Regions from separate parts of the Gracilibacillus sp. D59 genome, predicted to be linked through region 3. Evidence: riboswitches for the same ligand, from Rfam matches in the RefSeq annotation. Region 3 holds a riboswitch; each other region holds the start of a gene.

Region 1 (7,853 bases), on a different contig from region 3:
CGATCTTATACGTTTAAAGAAGTAAAAGATCAAACCGATCATTACGCTCGCATTTTAAAGGAACATGGTGTAAAAAAAGGAGATCGTGTATTTGTTTTTCTACCTAAAACGCCAGAATGCTATATTGCTATATTAGCTGTCATAAAAGTAGGTGCGATCGCTGGTCCTTTATTTGAAGCATTTATGGAGGAAGCAGTCAGAGATCGAATTAATGATTGTGATGGCACATTACTAATTACTGATCAACAATTAGTTAAACGTGTTCCAAAGGACGATATTCCATCATTAGAAACTATCCTTTTTGTAGAGGATATTGAGAAAGAACCATTACAACCGGTTGACGGTGATGAATTTGTGGAATGGGTGGACTGGGAAGATGGCTTAATAATTCACTATACAAGTGGTTCTACAGGTAAACCAAAAGGTGTATTGCATGCCCACCGTGCTGCTCAACATCATATCGTCACTGGTAAGTGGGTACTGGATATAAAAGATGATGATGTTTACTGGTGTACGTCACATCCAGGCTGGGTAACAGGAAGTGTATATGGCTTGTTTGCTCCACTACTGAACAGAGCAACAGTAGTGATACAAGGTGGACGATTCAGTGCCGAGAATTGGTATTCTTTAATTGAAGAACTAGGGGTAACGATTTGGTATAGTGCACCGACAGCTTTCCGTATGCTCCTGTCAAAAGGTGATCTATACAAACAATATGATCTATCATCTGTTCGCCATGTACTAAGTGTAGGAGAACCATTAAACCCTGAAGTCATCCAATGGGCATGGAACAGCTTAAATGTCCGCATACATGATACATGGTGGATGACAGAAACTGGTGGACATTTAATCGTGAATCTTCCTGCCGAGAAAATAAAACCAGGTTCGATGGGAAGAGCTTTTCCTGGCGTACAGGTTGGTATTTTAGATGAAGAAGGTAATGAATTACCTCGTGGTGAAGTTGGTCAACTAGCGGTTCGTACACCGTGGCCAGGACTAATGAAAGAAATATGGGGAAATAAGGATAAGTTCAAATCTTATTTCCAGTACGAGGGATGGTATATCTCTGGTGACTTAGCGTTACAGGATGATGAAGGATATGTCTTCTTCCAAGGCCGAAATGATGACATGATTAATTCTGCAGGTGAGCGTATTGGTCCGTTTGAAGTAGAAAGTAAGTTAATTGAACATCCGGCAGTAGAAGAAGCTGGTGTAATAGGTAAACCTGATGAATTACGTGGTGAATTAGTTAAAGCTTTTATTACATTAAGAGCTGGATATGAACAATCAGATGAATTATTAGAAGAGATTCGATTATATGTTAGAAAAAATCTATCAGCACATGCTGCTCCTAGAGAGATAGAAGTAATGGATGAATTACCGAAAACAAAAATTAGTGGAAAAATTTTAAGAAGACAATTAAAAGCATTAGAAATCGAAAGAAATAATAAAGTTAAAAATTAAAACATATAGATACTCTTATGAAGAGTGGTGGAGGGACTGGCCCGAAGAAACCCGGCAACCTTAAGCGAGTTATGCTTAAAAGGTGCTAAATCCTGCAAACGTTAGTTTGAAAAATAAGAGGGAGATAATAGTTGCAGTCTCTCTTGTTTATCAAGAGGGGCTTTTTTGTTTCCCTAAATTATTAGGAGGCTTATAAAATGGTAAAAGCAAAAGTGAAAAGAAGTGTCGTAGAAAATTTAGAGGAAGCAGCAGAAAAACAATTATCAAAAGCAGCAAAATTATATTTAGATCAAGTAACATCTCAAAAGGCAAATTCTACATCGTTTATTCTCAATAGCAAGTCATCGACTAAATTGAATATCTCTCCACTGTTATTAGGTGCGGTTGGTGCACAGACCTATTTTCATGAAGACGGTGAATTAGCAACCGCAAAAGCAGCTAGTAAACAAGGTGTACCCTTTATCGTTAGCAGTCATTCGTCCTACAGCATTGAAGAAGTAAGTGATGCTGTACCAGATAGTGAGCTTTGGTTTCAAGCTCATATTTTTCAAGATTTGGAACTTACGAAGCATTTTATCCAACGTGCCGAATTAGCAGGATATCAGGCTATTATTTTATCCATCTCAAATGATGAGATTCATCAAAAAGCAGATCAATTAGTAAAAGGAACTACAAACTTTGTAGTGGATCCGATTTTTGCTAAAAAAAATTATCATAGTAAAATTCCTTTGTCTGAACGAGTTGCTCAAGAATATCAAAAGCGTCACATTTCTTGGGATGATATTCAATATATCAAACAATTTACAACCTTACCGATCTTTATTTACGGAGACTTGTCACTGGATGATGTTCGTTCAAGTTTGGAGCAGCAAGTTGATGGTATTATCCTGTCTAATATTAACAAGTCCAATCTCGATTTATTGGAAAAGATCGATATTATAGCTAGTGAAAGGTTAATTGTTGTTGTTGAGACAGAAGTGGAAACTAAAGACGATTTAAATCATTATTTACAACGAGGTGCTGATGCTATTTCGATTCGAAAAAGTTATATTTACGGATTATCGACTTCAGGTGTTTTAGGTGCAGAAGATATCATTGCTCAATTGTTCACATGATTGTCAGATATATATATTTTCATAGTATCTTAAATGGGATATAGTATAACTATATCCCGTTTTTTATTTAGCGTAGCTGAATTTAAGGATTTAAGTTTTTCTAATGTTGGAAGGAGTGGTTGTTATGACAATTCATAAGACGAAATTAAGAAAAGTAGTCATTATTGGAACAGGATTTGTTGGTACTAGTTATGCTTATGCGTTGTTAAATCAAGGTGTTGTTAATGAACTTGTTCTGATTGACTTGGATGAGGCAAAAGCAGATGGAGAAGCTCGCGATTTAAATCATGGTATGGCGTTTGGCAATCCAATGCGTATTAAAGCGGGTGGATATGAAGAGTGTCATAATGCAGATCTAGTTGTCATAACAGCAGGTGCGAACCAAAAACCAGGAGAAACGAGGTTAGACCTTGTTACCAAGAATGCTAAAATTTTTAAAGGAATTGTCGATAAAGTCATGGATGTTGACTTTCAGGGGATTTTCGTCGTGGCCACTAATCCGGTTGACATTTTAACACATCTGACAAGGGAAATTTCAGGTTTACCGAAGGAACGCGTAATTGGTTCTGGAACAATTTTAGATACAGCGCGATTCCGATATTTATTAGGAAAACATTTGGAAGTCGATGCACGTAATGTACACGCTTATATCATAGGTGAACACGGTGACTCAGAATTGCCAGTATGGAGTCATGTGCAAATTGGTGGAGTACCATTAGGCCAATATACAGGTATCGATAATTTTTATCAAAATAAAGACATGATCGAGATATTTGAGAATGTACGAGATGCGGCATATCATATTATTGAACGAAAAGGAGCAACCTATTACGGTATTGGTCTAGGATTAGTCCGGTTAACAAAAGCAATCTTAAACAATGAAAATGCCATTTTAACGGTTTCTGCTAAATTAGAGGGGCAATACGGATTAAATAATCTCTACATCGGTGTGCCGGCACTGCTAAACGAAAACGGCATCCGTGAAGTAATAGAATTAGACCTATCCGAAAAAGAAACCCAACAACTACACCAATCCGCCGAGGTCATCCAAGAAATGATCGACACAGGAATGAAAGCAATAAAGTAATCACACATAGTTTCCTGATAAAATCAGAAAGTTTAAAATTGTGCGGAAATAACATAAATTACGACGGAACTATCGTGGATTTGCTTTCTACCATCTTCTCAGTAATAAGTGTTAGGAAATGCTCCGGCAACATACTTCGCTTTCCGCGGGTGACCCCGTGAGCCTCCTCGCTCACCAAGACCGTTCGCTATGGGGTCTCACTTTGGTCACTGTTCCCGCAGGAGTCTACGTATGTTGCCTACGCTAGTAGTGATTTTCTGATTATTGAAAGATGAATACATATGAATATACTACCATGGATATCTTCTCGCTTGATCAGATAGCCATTCTAAGTTGCGGAAAAATGCGACACTCCTGGAGGAATAGCGCGAGCTGAAGATCCACTTGATAAAGTGGTATTCTTTACCAAGTTAGCTGAAGCCGTGCCCCCGGAAAGGGGGTGTTTTTTCGCAGCGAAGAATTAACACTCAACTTCAGAAGAAAGGAAGGAAGCTACACCAAAGAGAGTTTTCATTAGTATACTGTTTGTATCTATGTCGAATTAGACAGATCAGGATTTCTAATCAAGTCAAGGGGTGGGAATGATGAAATTAAAACTATACGGAAAAGAAAATTGTAGTCTCTGTGATCAAGCGAAAGTAACACTGGAAATGCTGCAACAAGACTATTTATTTGAAATCGAAGAAATTAATATTTATAATGATGATGAACTGTTAGAAGCTTATCATCTCATGATCCCAGTCATCAAACACGATGACATCATAGTTGACACTGAAATAGTCGACATGGAAAAGGTCGAAAACTATCTGAAAAAGAAAAATAATTCAGAAAATAGTTGAGAGATGTTAGACCATTTGATACAATAATTATGGAAGTTATTTTTTTTGTTCTGAGTGGGACGGAATGCGACTAGGAGGGACAAAATTCCCCCGGTGAATTATAAAGGAGCGTTTCCGATTGAAAGATTTATTAGATATTCAAGAAAAATTGTACCCGGATTTACTCGATACCATGCAGAAAAGATACAAAATACTTCAATACATACAAATGATGCAGCCAATCGGACGCCGTAGCTTATCTGAAAATATCAATTTAAAAGAACGAGTAGTTCGCAGTGAAGTTGAATTTTTAAACAAGCATGGATTTATTATGGTGACTTCGAAAGGAATGCGAGTTACAGATGAAGGGGACACGATTATCGAGAAGTTATCGTCATTTATGAATGAAATTTCCGAATTTCGTGTTTTAGAATCTCAAATTAAGGATAAATTACAATTGGAGCATGTAATTATCGTATCGGGAAATAGTGACACACAACCATCTGTTAAACAGGATATGGGGAAAGCGTGTGTGCAATTTTTGAGTTCCATTTTAACTTCCAATCAAACAATAGCAGTTACAGGTGGTACATCGATGGCAGAAGTTGCCAACCAGATGAAGCCTTTAGAACATGCTGCGAATTGTACATTTGTTCCAGCAAGAGGCGGATTAGGTGAACAAGTAGAAAACCAAGCTAATACCATTTGTGCGCAGATGGCTAAAAAAGCAAATGGTAATTACCGCATGTTATATGTCCCTGACCCGTTAAGTGAGGAAACATACCATTCAATCATCGAAGAACCAGCTATTAAGGATATTTTAGAAATGATTCGTGATACTAAAATAGTCCTGCACAGTATTGGTGACGCATGTACAATGGCAAAACGCCGTAAAGCTTCTGAACAAGTATTAACTAAATTAAGAAGTGGTAACGCTGTGAGTGAAGCCTTCGGTTATTACCTTGATGAACAAGGTAAGGTCGTTTACAAGGTTCGCACTGTTGGTATGCAATTAGAGGAACTTGAACATGCACAATATGTTGTTGCTGTAGCAGGAGGTTCTTCGAAAGCAAAAGCCATTCAATCTTACTTCAAGCAAGGAAAAAGTAACGTGTTAATCACAGATGAAGCGGCAGCAAAAGAGTTGTTAAAGGGTTCGTCCCTTTAAATATAAATCTTAAGGATACTTTAAGGAGGAATTTTAGCATGGCAGTAAAAGTAGGTATTAATGGTTTTGGCCGAATCGGTCGTAACGTTTTTCGTCAAGCTTTAAAAAATGATGAGGTAGAAGTAGTAGCAGTTAACGACTTAACTGATGCGAATATGCTTGCACATCTACTTAAATATGACTCTGTACACGGAAAACTAGAACAAGAAGTTTCTGTAAATGGAGATTATCTTGTTGTAGGTGGAAAAGAAGTAAAAGTACTATCTGAGCGTGATCCAGCTAACCTACCATGGGGAGACCTTGGTGTGGAAATCGCTGTTGAATCTACTGGTATCTTCACTCAACGTGATGCAGCAGCTAAACACTTAGATGCTGGTGCGAAAAAAGTTATTATCTCTGCGCCTGCGAAAGAAGAAGATATTACAGTTGTTATGGGTGTTAACGAAGACAAATATGATCCGGCTAAACACCACGTAATTTCTAATGCTTCTTGTACAACAAACTGTTTAGCTCCATATGCTAAAGTATTAAACGATAAATTTGGTCTAAAACGTGGTATGATGACTACTATTCACTCATACACTAACGACCAGCAAATTCTTGATTTACCACACAAAGACTATCGTCGTGCTCGTGCAGCTTCTGAAAATATCATTCCAACAACTACTGGTGCTGCAAAAGCAGTTTCTCTAGTATTACCTGAATTAGAAGGTAAATTAAATGGTATGGCTATGCGTGTACCTACTCCTGACGGTTCACTTGTTGACTTAGTTGCAGAACTAGATCAAGAAGTAACTGTTGAAGATGTAAATGGTGCATTAAAAGAAGCTGCAGAAGGTCACCTAAAAGGTGTTCTAGGTTACTCTGATGAGCCACTAGTATCTGTTGACTACATCGGAAACACTAATTCTTCTACTATTGATGGGCTTTCTACAATGGTAATGGAAGGTAACATGGTAAAAGTAGTATCTTGGTATGATAATGAAATGGGATACTCTAGCCGTGTAGTAGACTTAGCTGCATATCTTAAAAAACAAGGACTATAAGTGTAACAATTGAACGGGAGGGGGATTGATCCTCCTCTCGTTTTTGCCTGAAATGAAGTAAGCAGAAATCAAAGTCCTTAAGGAGGTTCATACGAATGAACAAACAAACAATTAAAGACATTGACGTAAAAGGAAAAAAGGTATTCTGCCGTGTTGATTTCAACGTACCAATGAAAGATGGCGAAATAACTGACGACACACGTATTAAAGCAGCATTACCAACTATCAAATACTTATCAGAGCAAGGTGCAAAAGTAATCCTTGCCAGCCACTTAGGTCGTCCAGGCGGAGAAGTAGTAGAAGAACTTCGCATGGATGCTGTTGCAAAACGTCTAAGCGACTTAAGTAACAAATCAGTTATCAAAACAGATCAAGTGTATGGCGATGAAGTGAACCAAGCTGTAAGTCAGCTGGAAGACGGTGACCTCTTGTTAATTGAAAATGTACGTTTTGAGTCTGGTGAAACCAAAAATGATCCAGAATTAGCAAAAGAATTCGCTAGCCTTGCAGACTACTATGTAAATGATGCATTTGGTGCTGCTCACCGTGCACATGCTTCAACAGCAGGTATTGCAGAACATATTCCATCTGCAGCAGGATTCCTTTTGGAAAGAGAATTAGAAGTACTAGGAAAAGCTTTATCTGATCCAGATCGTCCATTTACAGCAATTATCGGTGGTGCAAAAGTAAAAGACAAAATTGGTGTAATCGATAATTTATTAGATAAGGTGGATAACCTGATTATCGGTGGCGGTCTAGCTTATACTTTTGTCAAAGCATTAGGACATGAAATTGGTAAATCACTCTTAGAAGAAGATAAAATCGAATTGGCAAAAGAATATATGCAAAAAGCAAAAGACAAAGGCGTAAATTTTGTTATGCCTGTTGATGTTATTGTTGCTGATGATTTTTCCAATGATGCAAATACGCAAATCGTAAACATTGATTCCATTCCAGCTGATCTGGAAGCATTGGACATTGGTCCAAAAACCCGCGAGAAATATACACAAATCGTTGCAGATTCTAAGCTTGTTATTTGGAACGGGCCAATGGGTGTATTCGAATTAGAAACGTTTGCAAATGGTACAAGAGCTGTCGCAGATGCACTAAGCAAAACAGAAGGTTATACTGTTATTGGTGGTGGAGATTCTGCAG
Region 2 (7,853 bases), on a different contig from region 3:
TCGCAGTTCAAAGTTTTGAGGATCTAGGTTACTATTGTGTCGATAACCTACCGCCAGCACTCCTGCCGAAATTCCTTGAACTGATGAAAGATGCCACAAATACTATCCAAAAAGTAGCACTCGTGATGGATTTACGGGGCAGAGAATTTTTTGATACCTTATTTGAAGCACTAGACGCACTTGGACAGGAAGAATGGTTAGAAGAGCATATATTATTTTTAGATGCGAATGATCATGTTCTTGTATCCCGTTATAAAGAAACACGACGTTCTCACCCGTTGGCACAAGACGGACTACCTCTGGAAGGTATTCATGCTGAACGAAAAATTTTGGATGAACTCCGTGGGCGAGCACAGCATTTTATTGACACGTCTAAATTAAAACCTAAGGAATTGCGCGAAGAAATTGTGCAACGCTATAGTAAAAAGGAACAAGAAATATTTTCTGTCCATACCGTATCCTTTGGCTTTAAGTATGGATTGCCGATTGATGCCGACCTAGTATTTGATGTTCGCTTCTTACCAAACCCACATTATGTGGAGCAAATGCGTCCACTCACAGGTTTAAATACGGAAGTATCTTCTTACGTGTTTAAATGGTCTGACACACAGAAGTTTGTAGAAAAAACGATCGATTTATTGCAATTTATGCTTCCACAATATAAGCGTGAGGGAAAGAGTCAGCTTGTGATTGCGATTGGTTGTACTGGTGGACAACATCGTTCTGTTGCGATCGCTGAGCATTTGGCAAAGTATTTTCAAAAAAATTATGTCACACATGTCAGTCATCGTGATATAGAGAAACGAAAGGGATAAATATGCCACAATCCGATCTAAAAAAAGTAGTAGTCATTGGTGGTGGAACGGGAATGCCTGTTCTTCTCCGAGGACTAAAACAACACCCAATTGATTTATCTGCAATTGTAACAGTTGCTGATGATGGCGGCAGTTCTGGTCGCTTACGGACTGAAATGGAAATGCCGGCACCAGGAGATATCCGTAATGTTATTGCAGCACTTTCTGATGTAGAACCAATGCTGATGGATTTATTTCAACACCGTTTTACAAAAGGAAATGGTCTTTCAGGTCATTCAATGGGCAATCTCTTGTTAGCAGCAATGACGTCTGTCACAGGAGACTTTTATAACGGTATTAAAGAGATCTCCCGAGTGTTAAATGTGAAAGGTAATATTTACCCAATTGCCAATCAAAATATGTTTCTTCATGCGGAATATGAAGATGGTGAAGTTGTAGTTGGGGAGTCCAATATTCCGAAAGCTAACAAACGTATTAAACGTGTTTTTTTAAAACCGAATCCGGTACTTCCTTTACCTGAAGCAGTTTCGGCCATTGATGAAGCAGATTTGGTTGTGATTGCACCTGGTAGTTTATATACAAGTACATTACCAAACCTGATCGTACCGCAAATTGGGGAGGCATTGCGCAATACAAAGGCAAAAGTTGTCTATGTCTGTAATGTTATGACACAAGCTGGTGAAACTAGTCATTATACAGCCTCAGATCACGTACAGGCAATCATGGACCACATCGGTACTGGATGTCTTCGATCCGTTATTGTTCACAATAAAACGATCGCTCGTGACGTGCAAATGGTTTATGCCGAGGAAAATGCTGAACCGGTAAAATATGATCTTGATAAATTACACCAAATGGGCTTGGAAATTATTGAAGAAGACATTGTGAAAGAATTAAATAATTCACTTCGTCATGATACGGACAAAGTAGCAAAAGTGTTATATTCGTTAATGTAGGCATTAGCGACTGGAAAGAGGGGAGGGAGAAAGTTGTCGTTTGCAGCAGATATAAAAAAAGAGTTAACGAAGATCGAAAGTGATGATTGTTGTCAACAGGCAGAGTTAGCAGCATTGATCCGCATGAATGGTGCTATTTCTTTTTCCAAAAATCATTATTCTTTAGATGTACAAACTGAAAATGCAGCAATTGCGCGTCGTATTTATACGTTAATTAAATCAATTTACCAAATACCAGTAGAATTATTAGTAAGAAAAAAAATGAAATTGAAAAAAAATAACGTCTATATCGTTCGGATGAATGAAGGCGTAGAGGAAATGCTTCAAGACATGGAAATATTAGCAGAACCACTACAATTTATTCGTACGATTTCTAAAAAATATACTAAAAAGCAATGTTGCCGAAGAGCTTATTTGCGCGGTTCTTTTTTAGCTGGAGGATCGGTTAATAATCCAGAAACTTCTTCCTATCATTTAGAAATATATAATTTTCATGAAGAGCACAATCAATCATTGTGTGATTTATTAAATGAATATAATCTACATGCTCGGATTTTGGAACGTAAAAAAGGATTTATCACTTACATTAAAGAAGCTGAAAAAATTACCGAATTCTTAAATTACATCGGAGCACATCAAGCATTATTTAAATTCGAAGATGTAAGAATCGTACGTGATATGAGAAATTCTGTGAATCGATTAGTGAATTGTGAAACAGCCAATTTAAATAAAACGATCGGTGCCGCATTTAGACAAGTAGAAAATATCCGTTTTATCGACAAGACAGTGGGGCTAGATGCCTTACCTGATAAGTTGCAGGAAATCGCAAGGCTGAGAATGGAACACCAAGATATTTCCTTGAAGGAACTAGGTGAAATGGTTTCTGGAGGAAAGATTAGTAAATCTGGTATCAATCACCGCCTCAAAAAAATTGATAAATTTGCAGATCAATTACGAAATGAAGAATTGACGATGAAATAAATAAGAGGAGGATTTTTCCTCCTCCATTATTTATAAGAATAAGATAAGCTATCCAATAGTACAATTAAATGATAGCGCTTACTAAACGGGAGGGGTTTAGCATGTTAGAGAAAGAAGTGGTTATTGCAGTAGATCCGGGATTACAAGCAAGACCGGCGGCTCAATTTGTACAAAAAGCAAATAGTTTTACTTCCGAAATTTTCATTGAAAAAGACAACAAACGGATTAACGCTAAAAGTATTATGGGTTTAATGAGTCTGGCTTTATCAAAAGGACATACAATTAAAATCATTACAGATGGTAATGATGATCAAGAAGCATTAGACGAACTGGTTAATTTTGTCGAAGGTAAAAAGTAATATAACAGCTAGCTATCGAGAAAGTGAAAAGATGATTAACAATTAACACTGCCTCTTGCAGTGTTTTTTATTGTAAAAAAGCAAATATCGCAATATTTTTGGAGCGAGTAGAAAAGGATTAGAAATGATAAAAAACACTTCCCAGTCTGATTCAGAACGTGAGAAGTGCATTTGGAGCTTACCTGTTATTATAAGCGCGCCCGGAGGGATTCGAACCCCCGACACATGGTACCGGAAACCATTGCTCTATCCCCTGAGCTACGGGCGCATAAAGTGTGACTTCTGTCAGTGGAGTTTTTGCGTCCACTGGTGGTTAACGAAATTTATCAGGTTTTTAACGCCCTTTATCCCCCACTAAGCTTATTTGATTACTTGAACTATGAGATGTGGGATTTTACGTGCGATTAGTACCATGATAAAATGCGACAAGAATAATTATAGCGAATCGCACGTATAATTTCAATACATAAATCAAACTTTGAATATTTGAACTTAAAGGTTTAAATCGTTATGGTTAAGGGTAGGATGAAATTAGAAAATCAAATCGTTTGACCTTTTTTGACCATTCGGTTAAGATAAAAATAGTTAAAATTCATGATTGAAAAAAGCAAGTGTTAAAAGGAGGAATTTTTCATGAACTTAATCCCTACAGTTATTGAACAAACCAACCGAGGCGAACGTGCATATGATATTTATTCACGCCTTTTAAAAGACCGAATTATTATGTTAGGCAGCGGAATTGATGATAATGTGGCAAACAGCATCGTTGCACAAATGTTATTTTTAGCAGCAGAAGATCCAGATAAGGATATTTCACTATACATCAACTCACCGGGTGGTTCTATTACAGCAGGTATGGCGATTTATGATACAATGCAATTTATTAAACCAAATGTATCAACGATCTGTATTGGTATGGCAGCATCTATGGGTGCATTCTTATTAGCGGCTGGTGAGCCTGGTAAACGTTATGCGCTACCAAACAGTGAAGTGATGATTCACCAACCATTAGGTGGTACACAAGGGCAAGCGTCTGATATTCAAATCCACGCGAACCGTATCATCGAAATGCGTAAAAAGTTAAATCAAATTCTTGCAGACCGCACTGGTCAACCAATAGAAGTAATCGAAAAAGACACAGACCGTGATAATTTCATGCCAGCTGAAAAAGCAAAAGAGTATGGTCTAATCGATAAAGTAATGGAAAAGAAACCAACTGACTTAAATTAAAGAACAAAAAGTGGCGGAACTAACCGCCGCTTTTTTTATAAGTGGAAAGTGTATAACTGTTGGTATCACAGGGTTTTTGTATCTTATTTATGTTTAAAAAGTGTAATAAATAAAGATATAGTTGACTAGTCATGTTGTTTATGATGAAAGTTTAAGTGTGCAAGCCACCCGCTGCGGCTGACCGTTTCGCTTTCCAAGGGGCATGCTCTTCAGCTAACTTTTGCAGGAGGAGTTCGCTCCTGCAAAAGTGGATCTTCAGATCATGCTATTCCCTTAGGAGTCGAAACGGTCGGCCTCCGCTATACCTTTTTTTACAACGAATATCAGAAAAAGTATATTGGTTTTAGAACCATTTGAGTGATGCAAATGCCATATTTTTGCACGTTTACAGGGATAATAACCCAAGTTGCTAGGTCTGACAAATGTTGTAGCGCATGCATTAAGCGAAGGCGCCCACTTCAACTCCTGTGGGACTCGTTTGCCCTGAAGATCCACTTTTTTTGAGCGGCTTTTGCTCGAAAAAGTTAGCTGAAGGGCAAACCCCACGGAAAGGGGAGTGGACAGCCGGAGTGGTGATCAAATGGTCGATATATTTCATAATGGCTACCAACCTCCACAGACCTCATCTTTAATCAGAATGTAACGAAGCCTACGTAGAAATAATTTTTACGAGAGTAGCCGGTAAAATCAAAAAGTTGAACTGGTGCTTATTTGGAGGCCTCACTTAATTTGCATTAATTTTCAGAAAACATGTTGACATCATGTGGTCATCATGCTAAAGTATTATTTAACGATAGCAAAATACGAGTAAACAACTCGGAATTATATACTTCTTATCGAGAGAGGTGGAGGGATTGGCCCTATGAAACCTCGGCAACCATTAAATGAAACGTCATTTAATACAGGTGCCAATTCCACTAAGCATTAACGCTTAGAGAGATAAGAGAGCGAATAGTAATATTCCAGTCTCTCTATCTCAATATAGAGAGACTTTTTTAGTGGACAATTAAATAATGGAACTCTTATCCAGAGAGGCGGAGGGACTGGCCCGATGATGCCCAGCAACCATTAAGCAACGGCTTAAAAGGTGCTAATTCCTGCAGGATACTTATCCTGAAAGATAAGAGGAAGACTACTGTTATGTCAGTTAAGCCTTCTTCTTATTGAAGAAGGCTTTTTGAATATTCAGAAACTTGACTTGGGGAGGAAATAAATAATGACTGATTACAAACGTTCTACTTACGATCCGGAAACAATTCATTTACATGGAGGGCAAGCGCCAGATCCGACAACAGGTTCACGAGCAGTACCGATCTATCAATCTACTTCTTATGTGTTCCACGATACAGAGCACGCAGAAAGATTGTTTTCACTTGATGAACCAGGAAATATTTATTCCAGAATAGGTAATCCAACGGTAGATGTTTTTGAAAAAAGAATGGCTCTTTTAGAAGACGGGGTTGCAGCTGTCGCAACAGCTTCAGGGATGTCAGCTATTACCCTATCGATCTTGAATCTAGCAAGTGCAGGGGACGAAATTGTCGCAGGTGTTAACTTATATGGTGGAACATACAATTTATTTAATGTAACACTCCCACGCTATGGCATTAATGTTAAATTCGTTGACCCAACAGACCCTGAAAATTTCAAAGAAGCCATTACAGATAAAACAAAAGCCGTATATGGTGAAATTATCGGTAACCCAGGCTTACAAGTATTAGATGTAGAAGAAGTATCTGCAATTGCACATGATGCAGGCATACCATTAATCATTGATAATACTTTTGCTACACCGTTCGGCTGTAAACCGATCACGTTAGGAGCAGATATTGTTGTTCACTCTGCTACAAAATGGATCGGTGGTCACGGTACATCAATTGGTGGAATCATTGTCGATGGTGGACGTTTTAACTGGAATTCTGAAAAATACCCAGCTTTTACTGAGCCAGATCCAAGCTACAATGGCATCCGTTATGCGGTGGATTTCGGAACATTGGCATTTATTACAAAAGTTCGTGTTCAATTATTGAGAGACTTTGGTGCTGCACTTAGTCCGTTTAATGCCTTTCAATTATTACAAGGTTTAGAAACATTGCATATTCGTATTGAACGACATAACCAGAACGCATTGGAGCTTGCAGAATACTTAAATGAACATGAAGCAGTGGAATGGGTGAGATATCCTGGGCTTGAAAGTCATCCATCTCATGAGTTAGCAAAACGAATCTTAAACAATGGTTTTGGATCAATCATTGTATTTGGTATAAAAGGTGGACGTGATGCAGGCCGCGATTTAATCAATAATGTTGCACTATGGTCCCACGTTGCCAACGTTGGGGATGCGAAATCATTGATTATCCACCCAGCTTCAACAACACATCAACAGCTGACAAAAGAAGAGCTAGATAACACAGGTGTTACAGAAGAATTAGTTCGTTTATCTGTAGGGATTGAGTCAGTAAGAGATATTAGAAATGATTTAGATCAAGCACTTGTAAAAGCAACTGGAATTGGAGAAGAGAAAGAAAGACAACTTGTTGTGAACGATGAAGGTATCATCAAATGGGCATTGAATTCTCCATATGAACGATACATTGAAAATGGCGAAGAAGTAACACGGCAAAAAACATTAGCTATTGTAGGTCTCAGTGGAAAAGAAGCAAGACCTAGCTACCGTCTGGCAAGAAAAATGCAGCGACTAGGCTATAAAATTATTCCGGTCAACCCAAGGGAAACAGAAATTCTTGGAGAAAAAGCTTATCCAGATCTAAAAAGTGTTCCGGTTGATATCGATATTGTGCAAGTTTTCCGCAGTCCTGATGCAGCAATAGAGATTGCCAAAGAAGCAATTGAGGTAAATCCAAAAGTGTTCTGGCTACAGGAAGGTGTTGTTTCACCAAAAGCAGAGGAAGTAGCGCTTGAAGGCGGGTTGCAAGTAGTTCACAACCGTTGCACATATAAAGAAGCACAACGATTAAGAGGTACAATTTCCACATATGCATGTGAAATCTAAAATTTAATAAAACAAAAAAGGGGACAATTTACAATGAAGAGAATACCGTTAATTGATTTGAGAAGTTTTTTAGCGATTGCAATATTTGGAATTGTTTTAATTTTAGCAGTAGGCTGCTCATCTGACAGTCAAGCTGATGAAGGGAAACCATCGGAAATCCGCTTAGACTATGCTTATTATTCGCCAACAAGTCTAGTATTGAAGGAATTCGGATGGGCAGAAGAAGAATTTGGTAAAGAAGACATCGAGGTAACATGGACTCTAAGCCAAGGTAGTAACAAAGCAATAGAATTTTTAAATAGTGATAGTGTAGATTTCGGTTCAACAGCAGGTGCAGCTGCACTTATCGCTGAATCTAATGAGGTACCGTTAGAAAATGTGTATGTCTATTCTCAGCCTGAATGGACAGCATTAGTTACCAATGAAGGTTCAGGAATTGAAAAGATTGAAGATTTAAAAGGGAAAAAGGTAGCAGCGACTCTTGGTACAGATCCATATA
Region 3 (7,853 bases):
ACGTGCTGAGAAACAGCGCCATCAATTAGAGCAATATAGTGACTTGTGCAAAGAAATCGGTGAGAGAGAGGATACGGTGGCATTAGCGTGGTTATTGGCGAATCCGGCAGTGGACGCACCGATTATTGGTGTGCGAACCGCAGAACAATTAGAGAAATCTCTTCGGGCAGTTGAAGTGAAGTTAAATGATGAAATTCTTGGTCATTTAGATAACATTTTCCCAGGACCGGGAGGACAGGCGCCAGAAGCATATGCTTGGTAAAAGGGAGGAAGCGTCAGACAAAAGTATTGTCAGACGCTTTTTCAATGGAGTGGATGGATTTAGATGCAACATGTTCTGTTCCTGGATGAATCCAATGAACAGCGCTTACGTGTCTTGTTGTGTTAAGTCCTGAAAAGCTTGTTGTTGCTGTACTAACTCTTGACGTACGAGATTTAGTGCATTTTGATCATCCGTTACATTCTCTGCTTGAGCGAGTGAACGTTCTGCTCTGTCGATCGAATGTTTAATTTGATCAATAATTTCTTCATTCATATGACTTTGTGCCTGATTCATTGCCCGCTGCAAATGGAGGATCGACTGTTGCGCTTGTGCTAGCTGGTTTTGATCCTGCAAACTGGAGATATTGTTACCTTTTTTCAATGTTACTCCTCCTCTGTATATCATCACAGTTATAATGTGTTGTTATATAGATGGAATTATACATTGAAAAAGGCGAGAGCAAAAACTCTCGCCTTGATAAGAAACATTACTTAATCTTATCTGATCCAAACAATTCATCGCCTGTCTCAATTGCAGGGCGTGGTGCTTCTTCCATATTATAACCTAGGAAAAAGCCAGTATGTGGAGGCTGATTATAAGCGACATTTTGCCAGGCAATCCCTAGACGGTAAACTGGATCATGCATTAACGTATAAATTTTTTCTTCCGTTAGCTCAGTTGTGGTGTAAAGACGTAATTCTTCGCTGTCAGACGATGGCCAGATTACTTCTTCACGCCAGTCACCAACTAAATCTGCTTGTAAAGATGGGTTACCTTTTGTCCAGTTGTTCGTTCGTGTACCTTCTGGAGTTAAAAGGTTAACGAGTTCTTCTTTTTCATAATCCCATTTATCAATTCTGCCAACACCGTGTGGATCATTGTTTGAATCAAAAGTATGATCAAGCAATTCTCGACCAAGATCACCATCCCACCACACAGCATGGTTAACAGATCTCGGAGTATTTTGGGAAATTAATTGTCCATCTGCGGCATGAAGGCCATTACCTGCACTGCCATCCCATACGCCAGATGCCCAGAATTCAGCACCATCGAAGCGAGGATCGATATCTGCAGCTAGTCCACGACCGACATCTGTCCTGAGATCAACACCAAACAGTTTTTCGCCACTTTCGGCATCACGAATCCCATATCCAATTGGAATCGAACTATCTTCATGAACTTGGAAAATTTCAAGACCTGGCCGATTTGGATTTAAATCACTAACATGTTGTGCGTCACCATGTCCCCAGCCGGTTGAATGAAGTCCAGTACCATCGTCGTCGATAACCGCTGCGCCGTAAATGATTTCATCTTTACCATCTTGATCAACATCAGCTACAGAAAGGCTGTGATTTCCTTGTCCGGCATAATCTTCATTACCTTCCTCATCACTATCAAAAACCCATTCTTTTGTTAGTTCACCATCACGCCAGTTGTAAGCAACAAGTACAGCGCGTGTATAGTAACCACGTGCCATCACAATGCTTGGGCGTTCTCCATCAAGGTAGGCAACACCCGCCAGGAATCGATCAGCACGGTTTCCATAGTCATCACCCCAATCATTGAGATTGCCACGACCAGGAGTGTAATCAATGGTTTCTAATGCTTTTCCTGTTTCCCCTTCAAATACAGTGAGATATTCAGGGCCTTCTAAAATAAAACCGCTGCTATTGCGCCAGTCAGCTTCTGGATCTCCAATTACATTACCTTCTCCATCAACGGTTCCATCAGCTGTTTTTAATACAACTTCTGATTTCCCATTGCCGTCAAAGTCGTACACTAAGAACTGAGTATAATGAGCACCAGCACGAATGTTTTTACCAAGGTCTAAACGCCACATTTTTGTTCCATCCAGCTTATAAGCATCAAGATAGACATTACCAGTATAACCGGAGCGGGAATTGTCTTTTGAATTGGACGGATCCCATTTTAAAATAATTTCATATTCACCGTCTCCGTCAAGATCACCTACACTAGCGTCATTAGCACTGTACGTATAGTCGACGCCATCTGGTGTTGTCCCACCTTCTGGCTTGTCTAATGCGATACTTAAGTAGTTTTTAGACCATACGTTAACTTCTTTTGTAATCTTGTCGCCACTGCCTTTGATAATTTTTACTTGATAGGTAGAATCTATAGTTCCATCCTCATCAAAAAAGTTTGAACTGTTTTCAATTGGCTTTTTGTTTACTTTTTTACCATCACGGAACACATTGAATTTAACATCTTTCGGATCAGTACCAAGTGTCTTCCAGCCTACATACACCCCGTCGTCCGATTCAACTGCGACTAACGAGCGATCAAGTTGTTCCATCTGGCGTTTTTGAACTTCGGTAATTGGAGATTCCACTTTATTGGATGGATTTGAAATGCCGCCTTCATTTACAGTACGAACCTGATAATAGTAGGCATTATACGTTAAAATGGAATCATCGGTAAAGCTTGTATCCGAAGTAGTCCCGATTTTTTCAAATTCGACAGCACCTTCTGGATAATCGTCTGGGTTAAAATTAGCACGATATACATAATAAAGACTAGCATTATCGACGGCATCCCAGCTTAAAGTAACGTTATCGAGCTCGGCATTACTTACTGACAAATTACTTGGAGGTTGAGGTTTGTCCACATCCTCATTGATTATCGAAGCGGATACTTCATTGCTTCTTTCTGACTCGATACCAGATGAATGCACAAGTGTTACCGCATATGTGTAAGAGTAACCTAATTCAACGCTAGTATCAGTATAAGTTGCCTCTGTTACTTCATCTATTTTCTTGAAGTCTTCGTCATTTTCTCCTTTGCGATAAATATTATAATGACTGGCGTTTGGATCACTTTGCCATGACAAAGCTACTTCACTGTCAGCTGTGTAGGAAATGGAGTCAACTTTTAGACTATCAATTTGTTCCATTGAAACAATTTCTAGCCCGTTAATTCGTCCATTTTCACCGATATCGATGGTTAATTTTCCATCGGTAATTGTTACATCAGTAGTTAACTCAGCATATTCACCACCATTTGAGGTGATATTGCCGTAATCCTCGCCATTGATGACAAAGCTTGAACGATTGAAGGCAATATCATCACCAGCTATAATGCGTAGGAAATACTCTCCGTTTGGTATATCCAAAGTGAAAGAATAGTCGGAGTTAATAATAAAGTCGCGACGTACGTCATCAGGGTTACCACGGTCACGATAATCAACTGTCTTACTTAATCCGTAACCTCTTTCCTCATCATAAAGTAAGGTATTGGACACTTGTGTGTAGCCATCAGCAACAGGACTATCTGCTGAGCCGAAGTCGAATAAATAACCGTCATTTGTTTCTGCTTGAATAGAATCTGGTAAATTGGTTGGAAGTAGACTAACCACTAATACAGTTATTAGGGCGATGGAAATTTTCTTCATCAAAAGAAAAAACCTCCTATTTTATTGGGATGAAATGGATTACTTTTTGAGGATTCTATGGTGAGAGAATACAGTTGGGTCTTCATCACAGTCTCACTTTATATATATCACCACCTTTATAGGCTATTTAGTTGGTCCATAAGTCATAGGTCTATGTGATGACAACGCTTACATTTTTGAGGCGGTATAGATTTCAATCAAGAATCCGGATTACTTGATTACATTATAGATTAGAGAAGTGGGATAAATTCGTCAAGGAAATGTCTGTTTTTTATACAAAGAAATCTAGTTTTTGGTGTTTATCAATTGCCATCTAAAGTAGAACAATACTGTGAGACTATTACTGTAAATGGATAAACTGTTAAGAGAATAACAAAACTCCAACATAAACTTATATGCTGGAGTTTCATATTACCGAATAGATTCAATTAATGATTGAAGACGTGCCATTCCATCACCAGCTTCTATAGCGTATTCGTACTGAATTACGAGCACATTGTCTTCGATTTGATAAAGATAATAGCCTTGATGCTGATTTTTAGCACGAAATGTTAATCCTGAATAGGGATTATTACCATCTTTTGGTTCCTCGATTTCACTTACATTGTCGAACTTTTCGCTATATTGCGCTTGAAATTCTGTTGCAAGTTCTTCTATCATTGCATTTTCTTCCACGTATAATCGAATCGATGCATATTTATCGCTTTCGTCATGGTACCTTACAGTAGTTCCTTCGATAGCATACTTACTAAAATATTCATCAACCTTATATTCAATGCCATATGGTTCCATTCGATATTTATATACTTTTGTGTTTTCTTCCGTTCCTTCAATGCTGATAGTTTGTGTTTCTTCACCTATCCTATTAACTTTAAAATCTTGTGGGCTGACATCTTCATTATCATTTTCTCCCTTATCAGGTGTTTTATCCTGACCAGGTATAGTCATATCATCCTTATCTTCCGTCTCGTCCACACTTAAACCTTCCATATCATTAGGATTTTTTGTATCCTCTCCAGCATTACCAATCTCTTCATTTGATTGGTTGTCATCTGCTGGTAGTGTAATTTGGTCTGTGTTGATCATAGTGTAGACAAGTACCCCGCAAACCAAGATTGCAGCAGCAGTAGAAAACCAGATAAATGTTTGTTTGGCAGTCGATTTAGTCCGTTTTTTCTTTGCGTGTTTTTGTAGAGCCATTTTCATCGATTCTTTTTTATGTGGATCTAACTGGGCATTAGTTTTCAAATCTTTTAACTCCTTTATTAATTCGTCTTCATTATGACTCATAATAAACCTCCTCCACTTGCAGTTTCAAAGCCTTCAAAGCACGATGAAATGTTACTCTAACTTTTGAATCAGACCATTTTAAAATGTTTGCTGTTTCAGATACAGATAACTCCTCAATTCCACGAAGGATAACGACATCCCGATAGTCGTGCTTGAGTTTTGCAATTGCTCTGTGCAGCTCCAGCTTTTTTTCAGTTAAAAGATGTTTGTCCTCTGGGGAGATGTCGATTTTATCCTCATAGGTCTTAATCAGCTTTCGCCAGTCTTTTCGTTTTTGTTTTCTTGCTTCATCTATCGCCAAATTTCGAGCAATGGAGATTAACCAAGTCTTGGGACTGGAATCCCCTTTGAAAGAATCATATCGATCGATTGCTTTAATGAATACTTCTTGTACCAGATCTTCGACATCTGATGTGGATGTATAATAGACCAAAAAACGGTACACATCATCAGCATAAGCATCAAACCAATCTGTAATTAACTCTTCATCCATTCCGTGACCTCCCTGTTAGTTTGTCTTTGGTTGTTCTTTACTTATAAGACGACGTTTATACGAAAACATTACACTTTCCGCATAAAAAAAGAAAGGTCCTCATGAAAAGAACCTTTCTTGATTAAAAGTGTTGTTAGACAGTTTCCTAATACCACATTAAAAAGTGGGTTGTGTTTGTTGTTCAAGGGTTGTAGTTAGTTGAGTAATTTGGTTTTGCAGGCGTTGCTTGGTGTCATAGTCAACGATTGGGTCAGTTGGTTGTTGTTTGTCGATGCATTTGTCGATGACATAAACCCCTTGCAGACTCTGCCCTTTTAAAGTGGCGATTAACGGTTTTAATGAATATTCAATAGCTAATAAGTGTCCTGCACTTCCTCCAGTCATGACTGGTAAAACGGGTGTTTCTTGTAAAACATCTGGTGGTAATAAGTCGAGTAATGTTTTTAAGACACCGGAATAAGACGCTTTATAAACAGGTGAACCGATAACGACAGCTTTTGCTTTGCGAATTAGTGTTGTTACCTCTTGGATTTTTGGATGATCAAATTGTGCTTTGAATAACACTTCAGCTGGTATATCCTGAATAGAAAGATAGGTAGTAGTTAATCCTTTCGCTTCGAATGTTCGTGCAGCATATTGTAAAGCTAAATCTGTTCTGGAACTAATCGACGGGCTTCCGGATAATAAAATAATTTCAGACATGATGTAAAACCCCTTTTCGTTAAATTATAGGCAAATAAATGAAAAAAACCCTCTTCTATAAAGATAGAAGAGGGTAGATATTGATTAATTAAGTCCGCTCTTCTTATCTATCAAGCATCAAGCTTGCTGGAATTGGCACAGTACTTTCACTTAAGTCTGTTGCCGAGGCTTCAAAGGGCCAGTCCCTCCACCTCTCTGGATAAGAAAACTTTTTCGTTTATGAAGTTAAGTCACACTATACAGAACATAAAAATAACTGTCAAGGGTTTTCTGAAAATTCCTTCTTTTCTGAATATAAGGTTGACAAAAACATGTAACCTGTGTAAATTAGTTCTTAATTTCATATTTTCAAAGCTTATCAAGAGTCAGGGTAGGAACTGGTCCGTTGATCCTGCAGCAACCACTTTATTAAACAAAGTATGGTGCTACTTCCAGCAGACGAAATGTCTGATAGATGAGATTACATTTACGGGTTATCCTGTTTTTCTCATTGAAAAGCAGGATTTTTTTATTAAGGGGGAATCAAGTGACACAGATAATTGAAACAAACCATCAACTAGAAGCAAAAAGATTAGCTGACATTTTCGCTGAAAGAGCTGAGCTGATCGATGCAGAAGCAAGTTTTCCGTATGCCAACTTTGAGGATTTGAAGAAGAGTGGCTTTTTATCCTTAACCATTCCAAAGGAGTATGGAGGAGAAGGGCTTAATCTATATCAATTCTTGCAAATTCAGGAGACATTGGCAAAAGGGGATGCACCTACAGCATTATCACTAGGCTGGCAATTAGGAGTGTTATTAGAACAAGCAGAGGATCGTAATTGGAGTGAAGAAAGCTTTGCCAAAGTGTGCCGGTTAGTAGTGGAGAAAAAGGCATTATTAAACTTAGCTCAAACAGAAAGAGCTACTGGCAGCCCCTCCCGCGGTGGTATTCCGACTACTGTTGCTGAAAAAGAAGGGAATGGCTGGAAGATCAATGGTTCAAAGTCATTTACTTCTATGGCTGTCGCACTTGATTATTCGATTGTCACGGTGGACGTCAATCGAACTGGTAAAAAAGGCTATGTACTTATTGATCATAAATTACCTGGTGTTCGAGTGGAGGAAACATGGGACAGTATTTCTATGAAGGCGACGAAAAGTGATGATTTAATTTTAGATAATGTGTTGGTAGCAAAGGATGACTTATTATTTCAAGAAGATCCGAAGAAGCCTTTTCCTAAAGGATGGTACTTACAAATTCCTGCTGTTTATTTAGGAGTAGCTGCAGCTGCAAGGGATTATGCGATCCATTTTGCCTCTACTTTCCAACCGAATACATTGCCTGGTCCGATTAAGGAAGTACCAGAAGTCCGTAGGAAAATTGGGGAAATCGAATTGGAATTGTTTAAAGCACGGGAAGTGTTATATGCTGTTGCGACAAAATGGGTAGAACAACCGGATAAACGAGCAGAACTTGGCCCGTCCTTACAAGCAGCTAAACACATTGTCACCAATAGTGCGAACAATATCGTGGACTTGGCAATGAGAATTGTTGGAGCAAGAAGCTTGTCTGCTAAAAATCCATTGCAACGACATTATCGCGATGTCCGTGCTGGATTACATAATCCGCCGACAGATGATGCTATTGTCTATAATTTAGCGAAAAGTGTATTGGATTAAAGTTAGTGCTTTATAACAAAAATGTAAAATAATGATT
Region 4 (7,853 bases), on a different contig from region 3:
CATGACTCTGTCAGTCAGGAGCTTTTTGCCGCTTCTATGCTTGTTTCTGCTGTGATTGCATCAAATAAAGAGCAAAAAGAAACAACAACCAAACAACTGTACCAAATCGAAGCAATGATTCAACAGGCACAATTGGAAATGCGTGCATTGCTGTTACATTTACGCCCGGTCTTATTAAACGATAAATCATTAAATGAAGGAATGGAGCAATTACTCGAAGAGCTTCACGCCAAAGTACCCATGGATATATCCTGGCGTTTAGAAGAAATTAAAGTGAATAAGGGAATTGAAGATCAGCTGTTCCGAATCTTACAAGAAGCGATCTCCAATGCGTTAAGACATGCTAAAGCTTCTGCAATCGATGTGTTATTAATGGAACGGGATGATTTTTTAATTCTAAGAATTGTCGACGATGGTATCGGATTTAATGTGCAAGAGAAAAAAGACAGTTCCTATGGGCTTACTAATATGTATGAACGGGCGGCTGAAGTGGGTGCTCGCCTCAACATGGTAAGTCTATCAAATGAAGGAACAAAAGTAGAAGTGCGCGTTCCTTTAATCAGTGAAGAAGGTGAGAAATAAATGATACGAGTCTTATTTGTTGATGACCATGAGATGGTGCGAATCGGTGTGAGTGCTTATTTGACAACGCAGGAAGATATCGATGTTATTGCAGAAGCGGATAATGGACAAAAAGCAGTGGAACTAGCTCTGGAACATAAACCAGATGTAATTTTAATGGACTTAGTCATGGATGGGATGGATGGTATCGAAGCAACACGCCAGATCATCAATAAATGGCCAGAAGCGAAGATTTTAATTGTTACTAGTTTTATTGACGATGATAAAGTCTACCCTGCATTAGAAGCTGGCGCAACAAGCTATTTATTAAAAACTTCGAAGGCATATGTGATTGCCAAAGCAATTCGCGACACCTATGCAGGTGAATCAGTTCTGGAAAAAGAAGTGACAGCTAAAATGATGGCAAAATTCAGTGGACGAAATTCGAAGAACTTACATGACAGTTTAACAAATCGGGAGATGGAAATCCTATTATTAATTGCTCAAGGAAAAACCAACCAGGAAATTGCAGATGAACTTTTTATTGCATTAAAAACCACGAAAGTCCATGTCAGCAATATTTTAAGCAAGCTCGAAGTGCAAGACCGCACCCAAGCTGCTGTCTATGCTTACCAAAACGGATTAATCGAAAATGAACAATAAAATGGCCAGACTTGTATGCCTAGCCCAGCCATTTATAACCCTAAAGTGTCATTTGGCACTTTAATACGGAAAGAAATATTATCATTTAGTAAATCAATTTGCTGTGCTCTAATATGGAAATTACTTTTTAATTCCATTTGAGTTAAGGCGATATAAATATGTTCTTCTTTTGGATTGATTGTAATCCATTCAGGCGTTTCCACACGACTGCTAACATATTGCAAAATACGATCCTGTGGTAGTCGTAGTAATCCTAAGGACATCCCGGTTGACTGAAGAATGATATCACCATTTTCTTGTACGATCGGCTCAAATGATATGTTCACCGGTACTTCTGTTGAAAAAGCTTCAACAGTCCCCATCAAGTGGACTTCATCATCTAACCGGAGTGAATATTGAATATTACCTAGTTTCGGTAATTTTTCAATATAAGCATTGACTAGCTCATTCAAGTTATCTTTACTTGAGCGGATCGTAAATTCCGCCCCCGATTTATCCTCAAGAAATACCTTTTCTGGTGGTTCTGCACCGGGTACTGGCCAAAATAGGAATAGTACAATCCCGACAATAAGAAGAATATTAATTGTAGCTAATGTAACAAATAGTTTTTTCCAATTCGTTATTTTTTTCTCTTCCATTATTGTCATCCTTTAATTTTGAACTTCTTGTAAACCATTCTCTAAATAAGTAATAACACGTTCTGCCATTAATTGGTACCCCTTGTGATTTGGGTGAAAATTATCATCAGAAAAGACCTTCTCTGTTTCATACTGATAGATGTCCTGCATCGGAATATAATGAACCTGTTCATACTGATTCGTAACTTGTAAGCTTTCATTATTCCAACGAGTCAAAATCTGATTTAATGCCTCAATATCACCAAAATACTTCTCAAAAGGGTTGAAAAAGCCTAACAGATAAATCTCTGCTTCTGGTTGAACACCAATAATGTGATCCATTATTTGTGATAACCGCTCACCGTAAGGCCCACGTCCTTCGATAAAAGGTTCTTCTCTCAGATTCATAAAATTATCCTTCATAATTTGCATAATATCATTTGCGCCAATTGTAATGAGTACCAGATCTGCTTTTTTTAAGGATTCATTAATCTCAGGATTTTTCTTTAACCTCTTTAATAAGTGATCTGTGCGATTTCCACGTTTACCAAAGTTATCAAATGTCACGTTTATGTTTTTTTCGTCCAACCGTTTATCTAAAATCCCAATATAGCCGCCATTGCCTGTTTCATCGCCAACTCCCTGGGTTAAGGAATCACCAATTGCGACAATGTGTGTATCCTTTTGAAAAAAGTTGAGTGCTTCCTTTACAGCGTTTCGCACGCTTTGTGTAATGGATTCTTGTTCGTTTTCTTCATTTGTTTCTTCTTCTGTCTCTTCAGTTACTTCTTCGCTAGGTTGAGAGGTAGAATCAGTTGTTTTTTCTTTATTATCTGATTGGAAAAACAATAGAAAAATAGCGATTCCAGCAACGAGGACAAATACTATAATAAAAATGAACACCTTTTTGCTCATCACCAACACCTACAATAAAAAGTCTCTTACTTGATTATACCCGTCTTTTGAATTTGATAACACAATAGAATATTTAAGGTACAACACATAAAACATAAACTGCGCAATAACTTTTCATGGACTTGCTTTCTCCCAATCTTTCTTGAAGGGAGTGCCATGGCAACGCTCCGGCAGAATACTGCGCTTTCCATGGGCACGGCTTCAGCTAACTTGGTAAAGAAGACCGCTTTACCAAGTGGATCTTCAGCTCGTGCTGTTCCCATAGGAGTCTCCGTATTCTGCCTCCACTAATAACATAATTCTATCTTTTTAAAGTGGGAGTACTCGGAAACTAATTCCCGTGTATTACCTCTTTCAAAAATCAGCACACTACGCAGAGCGGAGGCAAGATACGGAGACTCCTACGGGACCAGCACGTGTCCGAAGACCCCGCAAGAAAACGCCCTTTGTTTCTGAGGAGACTGAGGCCGTGCCCGTGGAAAGCGAGGTATCTTGCCGTAGCGTATGCTTGCACTCATCAAAAACTAAGATAGAAGGAAGCAATTTTAAATATTCATTACTTCGCAGTTTGTATCTAGTGCGTATAAGGACCGGGTGGGTTATCCTTATTTTTTTCTTATTAACATGTGTTAAAGGTTATGCAATTCTATGGATGAAAATGCTTGTTTTGTATAATGATATGTATTGTATCACAACAAAGAAATTATGGTAAATAGGAAAATGTGCTGTAAACACAGTAATAAGACCGCAAACCAATAACAAGGTCTGCGGTCTTATGTATATATATTTATCTTGGGGAGATAAATAACGATAGTCAGGGAGAAATGTTATTCTCCACGGCGTAAGCGATCTGCTTCCTGGAACGGACATTTATGTTCCACAACAATTTGTCCATTTGCTTCCGCCTTTTCTTTAGTTGTAGGGTCTGTTTGCTCTTTGGCAAACCAGACAATTTTTGCTTTATCAGTATAAGCATTTGCTGCTTCCTTACTGTCAGTGACGAATAAAATATCAATCTCACCTTCTGCAGCAGCTGCTGGAGTTATTTGATAACCTAATTTTTTCAGTTTACTTAGTGCTTCTGAACCTTCGATATCACCTGCTACTGCAATTGTTTTTGGACGAATTTCTCCATTTTCACGAGCAAGAGGAGACGAAAGTGCCCATGCAATTGCTTTTTCACTATCGGGTTTGACAGTTGGTTCACTGTTAGTTGCTTTCGCGATCGCTTGATCAAGGTCTGCAATAATATCATCTGCAGTTTCGATCCCGACAGACAAACGAATCAATTCCTCTTTAACACCGGAAGCTTTTAATTCTTCTTCATTCAACTGCTGGTGTGTAGTAGATGCAGGGTGAATAATTAATGATTTTGCATCTCCCACATTAGCCACATGGGACCATAAATGAACATTATCTATCACCTGACGACCAGATTCTTTTCCACCCTTTATACCAAAGACGATAATAAAGCCAAAATGGTTACACAAATATTTTTTTGCTAATTGGTGAGAAGGATGATGTTCAAGTCCTGGATAAGAAACCCATTCTACTTGTGGATGGTTTTCTAGGTAATTAGCAACGGCTTTTGTGTTTTCACCATGACGTTCAATGCGTAAATGCAACGTCTCTAGTCCTTGTAAGAAATAAAATGCATTTTGCGGACTTAATGATGGACCGATATCACGTAGTAGTTGCACACGTAATTTAATAGCGAATGCAGGTGGTCCAATATCAATTCCAAATCGTATACCATGATAAGTCTCATCTGGCTCAGTAAATCCAGGGAATCGTTCGCTATTCCAATTAAATCTACCACTATCTACGACAATTCCCCCAATCGAGGTACCATGACCACCAATCCATTTCGTTGCGGAGTGCACAACGATGTCAGCACCCCAGCTAATCGGTTTACATACATATGGAGTTGCGAAGGTATTATCAATAATTAATGGTACACCTTGTTCGTGAGCGATATCAGCAACAGCTTCAATATCAAACACATTTAGACTAGGATTTGTAATCACTTCACCAAAAACCGCTTTCGTTTTTGGGGTAATGGCAGCTCTGAAATTTTCTGGATCTGTTCCATCTACAAATTTCACATCAATACCATATTTCGGCAATGTTTTATTAAATAAATTGAAAGTACCACCATATAAGTTACTGTCGGCAATAATTTCATCACCGGCATTGGCGAGGTTTAAAATAGCTAATGTGATAGCAGATGCACCAGATGCAGTACCGACAGCAACTACTCCATCTTCTAATAAGGCAATGCGTTGTTCAAATGCGTCAACAGTTGGATTCATAATACGAGAATAAATATTACCCATTTCTGCTAAAGCAAATAAGTTTTGTGCGTGCTCGGTATCATTAAATACGTAAGAAGTTGTTTGATAGATCGGAACGGCACGAGCATTTGTTGCAGGGTCTACTTGTTGTCCACCGTGTAATAGATTTGTTTCACTACCTGGAAATTGGAACGAATTTGTCATTATGTACCCTCCTTAAAAATTAGAAAAACCTCTTCTTTACGAAAGTAAGAAGAGGTTGAAAATATTAGCTGTCCTCCTCTTATCTTTCAGGTAAAACCTGTAGGATTTAGCACCATTTCAATTTGATGTTCAAACTGATGGTTGCCGGGCTTCATAGGGCCTATTCCCTCTGCCTCTCTAAATAAGAGTTATTACATATTCAATTGAATAGTCCTTATTATAAGTTATATTCTGGAAACCGTCAATAAAAAATCAGAATATTAATAAAAATTAACTTCAGGATCATTTATAGCCTAAATGCATAAAATGAATTGGAGGATTTTAATCCCGTTTCTACCACTGTAGATACAGGATAAAGAAATTCCTTGTTGATGGAAGTCATTGAAAGGAGTGATTCAAATGCCACAAAAAGGCGGAATGCCAGAATGGGGAGAGGATTTGGTGAAAAAATTAGATGCCTTTCTTTATGAAAAACCAACACGAAATGTCATGGAAACGATTGATAGCTTTTTTGAACAAGCAAAAGTACCAAAACAAATCCCTGCTGATGTTGCAGAAACAGAGAAGGACTGGATCGTCCGTGTTGATTTACCAGGTATTAAAAAAGAACAAATACAACTGCGAATAGTAGGGAATCAAATTACAGTAATGGTCAATCACCAGGAGGAAACCGAACAGTATGATGATTCGTATCATTACTATCATAAGGAAAGAAGGCAGCATCGTAATCAGCGAACGATAACATTGCCATATGCTGTTGATAAACGAACAGCAAAAGCAAGCTTCCAAAATGGTGTGTTAGAAATTAGAGGTCCTAAAACCGAACAAGATAATGACTCAATCACGATCGACTAAGCTGATAGCGATTGCTATTAGCTTAGTCATAATTATGCTATATTAAGAGTATAGAGGTAGTCAGAAGGGAGGGGTTCGTATGGAATTTACGCAACTTATCATAAGTTTTATCTTAATTTTTAATATTCTTTTATCTTTAACCATTATCTTTTTAGAGCGTAAAAATCCCACTTCTACATGGGCATGGATTATGGTATTGACATTCATTCCGATTTTTGGATTTATTTTATATCTTATCTTTGGTAGAAAACTAAGTAACAAAACAATTTTCACTTGGGATACTAAAAGCAAATTAGGTGTCAAAACGGCAGTACAGCATCAATTGCGTGATATTGAAAATGGCGACTTCTTTGTCAAAGATCCTAGGATGTATCAATATAAGGATCTATTCTATTTGCATTTACGAAATAATGATGCGATCTTTTCACAGGATAATGATGTCAACGTATTTACGGATGGAAATCGAAAATTCAACTCTTTGTTAGAAGATATCGAAAATGCTACAGATCATATTCACCTATTGTATTATATAGTAAGGTCTGATCACCTCGGTACACGTTTAGCGGACGCTTTGATTAAAAAGGCAAAAGAAGGGGTTGAAGTTCGTTTTTTATATGACGATTTAGGATCCCGGACGTTAAGCAGGAAGATGGTTCGAAAAATGCGTCATGCCGGGGCAGAAGTCGAAGGATTTTTCCCACCGTTAATTCCGAAGGTCAATTTTAAAATTAACCACCGTAACCACCGCAAGCTTGTGATTATTGATGGGGAAATCGGCTATATCGGTGGTTTTAATATTGGAGATGAATATCTGGGGGAAGACAAGCGATTCGGTTATTGGCGTGATACCCATCTGCGCATCTCGGGTAGTGCTGTAGAACATTTGCAAACTCGATTTATCCTGGATTGGAACCAGGCGTCCCGCCATGATATTGAATATGATGAGCGTTATTATACACCTGTTCCCGCTGGGAATATCGGTATGCAAATTGTTTCAAGCGGTCCGGATTCTGAATGGGAACAGATAAAAAATGGCTACATTAAAATGATCATGTCAGCAAAAGATTATATCTTTATTCAAACACCTTATTTTATTCCGGATGAAAGTCTGTTAGATGCATTGAAGATTGCCTGTCTATCAGGAGTAGATGTCCGTATTATGATTCCGAATAAGCCAGACCATCCTTTTGTCTATTGGGCAACTTATTCGTATATCGGTGAAATGTTAAAAGCGGGGGCAACCGTTTATATTTATCAAAAAGGTTTCCTACATGCTAAAATGATAGTAGTAGATAGTAAAATAGCGTCAATAGGAACAGCAAATATTGATGTCCGCAGTTTTCGCTTGAACTTTGAAATAAATGCCTTTTTATATAATGAAACATTGGCAGAAATGCTGGTTGATGAATTCGAAAAAGATATGGAACATGTAACAACACTTACATATTCGTTATACCAACAACGTTCAGTATGGATTCGTTTCAAAGAGTCAATTTCAAGATTGATTTCACCGATTTTGTAGTAATTCAGTTGAACTAGGGAGACAGCCTTTTAAAGAAAAAAATAGTAAAAAAATATAAACTGCGAAGTAACGTGGGCTTCCAAGTAAATCTGGGCTGAGCGCGGACATTTGTTCCGCTATTTGTGACAAAAGTGCCATTTTTAGGGTGGTCGCGGACATCTATTCCGCTATTCATCGGAAATAGTGCTAATGGAGACTGAAATGAACCAAATAAGGGATTCA

The links. A riboswitch is a leader RNA that binds a small molecule or an ion and turns the genes downstream of it on or off. The one in region 3 is predicted to bind S-adenosylmethionine.
Region 1: linked by a shared signal. The riboswitch ahead of ACTWP4_RS12365 (alpha-hydroxy-acid oxidizing protein) and the one ahead of ACTWP4_RS01150 (acyl-CoA dehydrogenase family protein) in region 3 are both predicted to bind S-adenosylmethionine.
Region 2: linked by a shared signal. The riboswitch ahead of ACTWP4_RS12390 (PLP-dependent aspartate aminotransferase family protein) and the one ahead of ACTWP4_RS01150 (acyl-CoA dehydrogenase family protein) in region 3 are both predicted to bind S-adenosylmethionine.
Region 4: linked by a shared signal. The riboswitch ahead of ACTWP4_RS06180 (aminotransferase class V-fold PLP-dependent enzyme) and the one ahead of ACTWP4_RS01150 (acyl-CoA dehydrogenase family protein) in region 3 are both predicted to bind S-adenosylmethionine.

Annotation. Positions count from the first base shown of each region.
Region 1 is NZ_JBQQCK010000006.1:168,450-176,302, reverse strand. Features, by position in the region: gene acsA (acetate--CoA ligase) at 1-1,464, shown strand, start outside; SAM riboswitch class I at 1,477-1,584, shown strand; gene ACTWP4_RS12365 (alpha-hydroxy-acid oxidizing protein) at 1,662-2,579, shown strand; gene ACTWP4_RS12360 (L-lactate dehydrogenase) at 2,704-3,666, shown strand; gene ACTWP4_RS12355 (glutaredoxin family protein) at 4,251-4,505, shown strand; gene ACTWP4_RS12350 (sugar-binding transcriptional regulator) at 4,624-5,652, shown strand; gene gap (type I glyceraldehyde-3-phosphate dehydrogenase) at 5,691-6,698, shown strand; gene ACTWP4_RS12340 (phosphoglycerate kinase) at 6,794-7,853, shown strand, end outside.
Region 2 is NZ_JBQQCK010000006.1:178,722-186,574, reverse strand. Features, by position in the region: gene rapZ (RNase adapter RapZ) at 1-815, shown strand, start outside; gene ACTWP4_RS12415 (gluconeogenesis factor YvcK family protein) at 818-1,771, shown strand; gene whiA (DNA-binding protein WhiA) at 1,805-2,752, shown strand; gene ACTWP4_RS12405 (HPr family phosphocarrier protein) at 2,854-3,111, shown strand; tRNA gene ACTWP4_RS12400 (tRNA-Arg) at 3,307-3,379, opposite strand; gene clpP (ATP-dependent Clp endopeptidase proteolytic subunit ClpP) at 3,745-4,341, shown strand; SAM riboswitch class I at 5,172-5,287, shown strand; SAM riboswitch class I at 5,361-5,468, shown strand; gene ACTWP4_RS12390 (PLP-dependent aspartate aminotransferase family protein) at 5,558-7,354, shown strand; gene ACTWP4_RS12385 (aliphatic sulfonate ABC transporter substrate-binding protein) at 7,388-7,853, shown strand, end outside.
Region 3 is NZ_JBQQCK010000001.1:236,190-244,042, reverse strand. Features, by position in the region: gene ACTWP4_RS01180 (aldo/keto reductase) at 1-262, shown strand, start outside; gene ACTWP4_RS01175 (hypothetical protein) at 368-643, opposite strand; gene ACTWP4_RS01170 (rhamnogalacturonan lyase family protein) at 750-3,671, opposite strand; gene ACTWP4_RS01165 (hypothetical protein) at 4,083-4,961, opposite strand; gene ACTWP4_RS01160 (RNA polymerase sigma factor) at 4,951-5,454, opposite strand; gene ssuE (NADPH-dependent FMN reductase) at 5,611-6,156, opposite strand; SAM riboswitch class I at 6,257-6,362, opposite strand; SAM riboswitch class I at 6,509-6,617, shown strand; gene ACTWP4_RS01150 (acyl-CoA dehydrogenase family protein) at 6,683-7,816, shown strand.
Region 4 is NZ_JBQQCK010000002.1:657,172-665,024, forward strand. Features, by position in the region: gene ACTWP4_RS06160 (sensor histidine kinase) at 1-582, shown strand, start outside; gene ACTWP4_RS06165 (response regulator) at 583-1,224, shown strand; gene ACTWP4_RS06170 (YpmS family protein) at 1,257-1,862, opposite strand; gene ACTWP4_RS06175 (SGNH/GDSL hydrolase family protein) at 1,875-2,756, opposite strand; gene ACTWP4_RS06180 (aminotransferase class V-fold PLP-dependent enzyme) at 3,584-5,254, opposite strand; SAM riboswitch class I at 5,331-5,442, opposite strand; gene ACTWP4_RS06185 (Hsp20/alpha crystallin family protein) at 5,654-6,109, shown strand; gene cls (cardiolipin synthase) at 6,189-7,631, shown strand.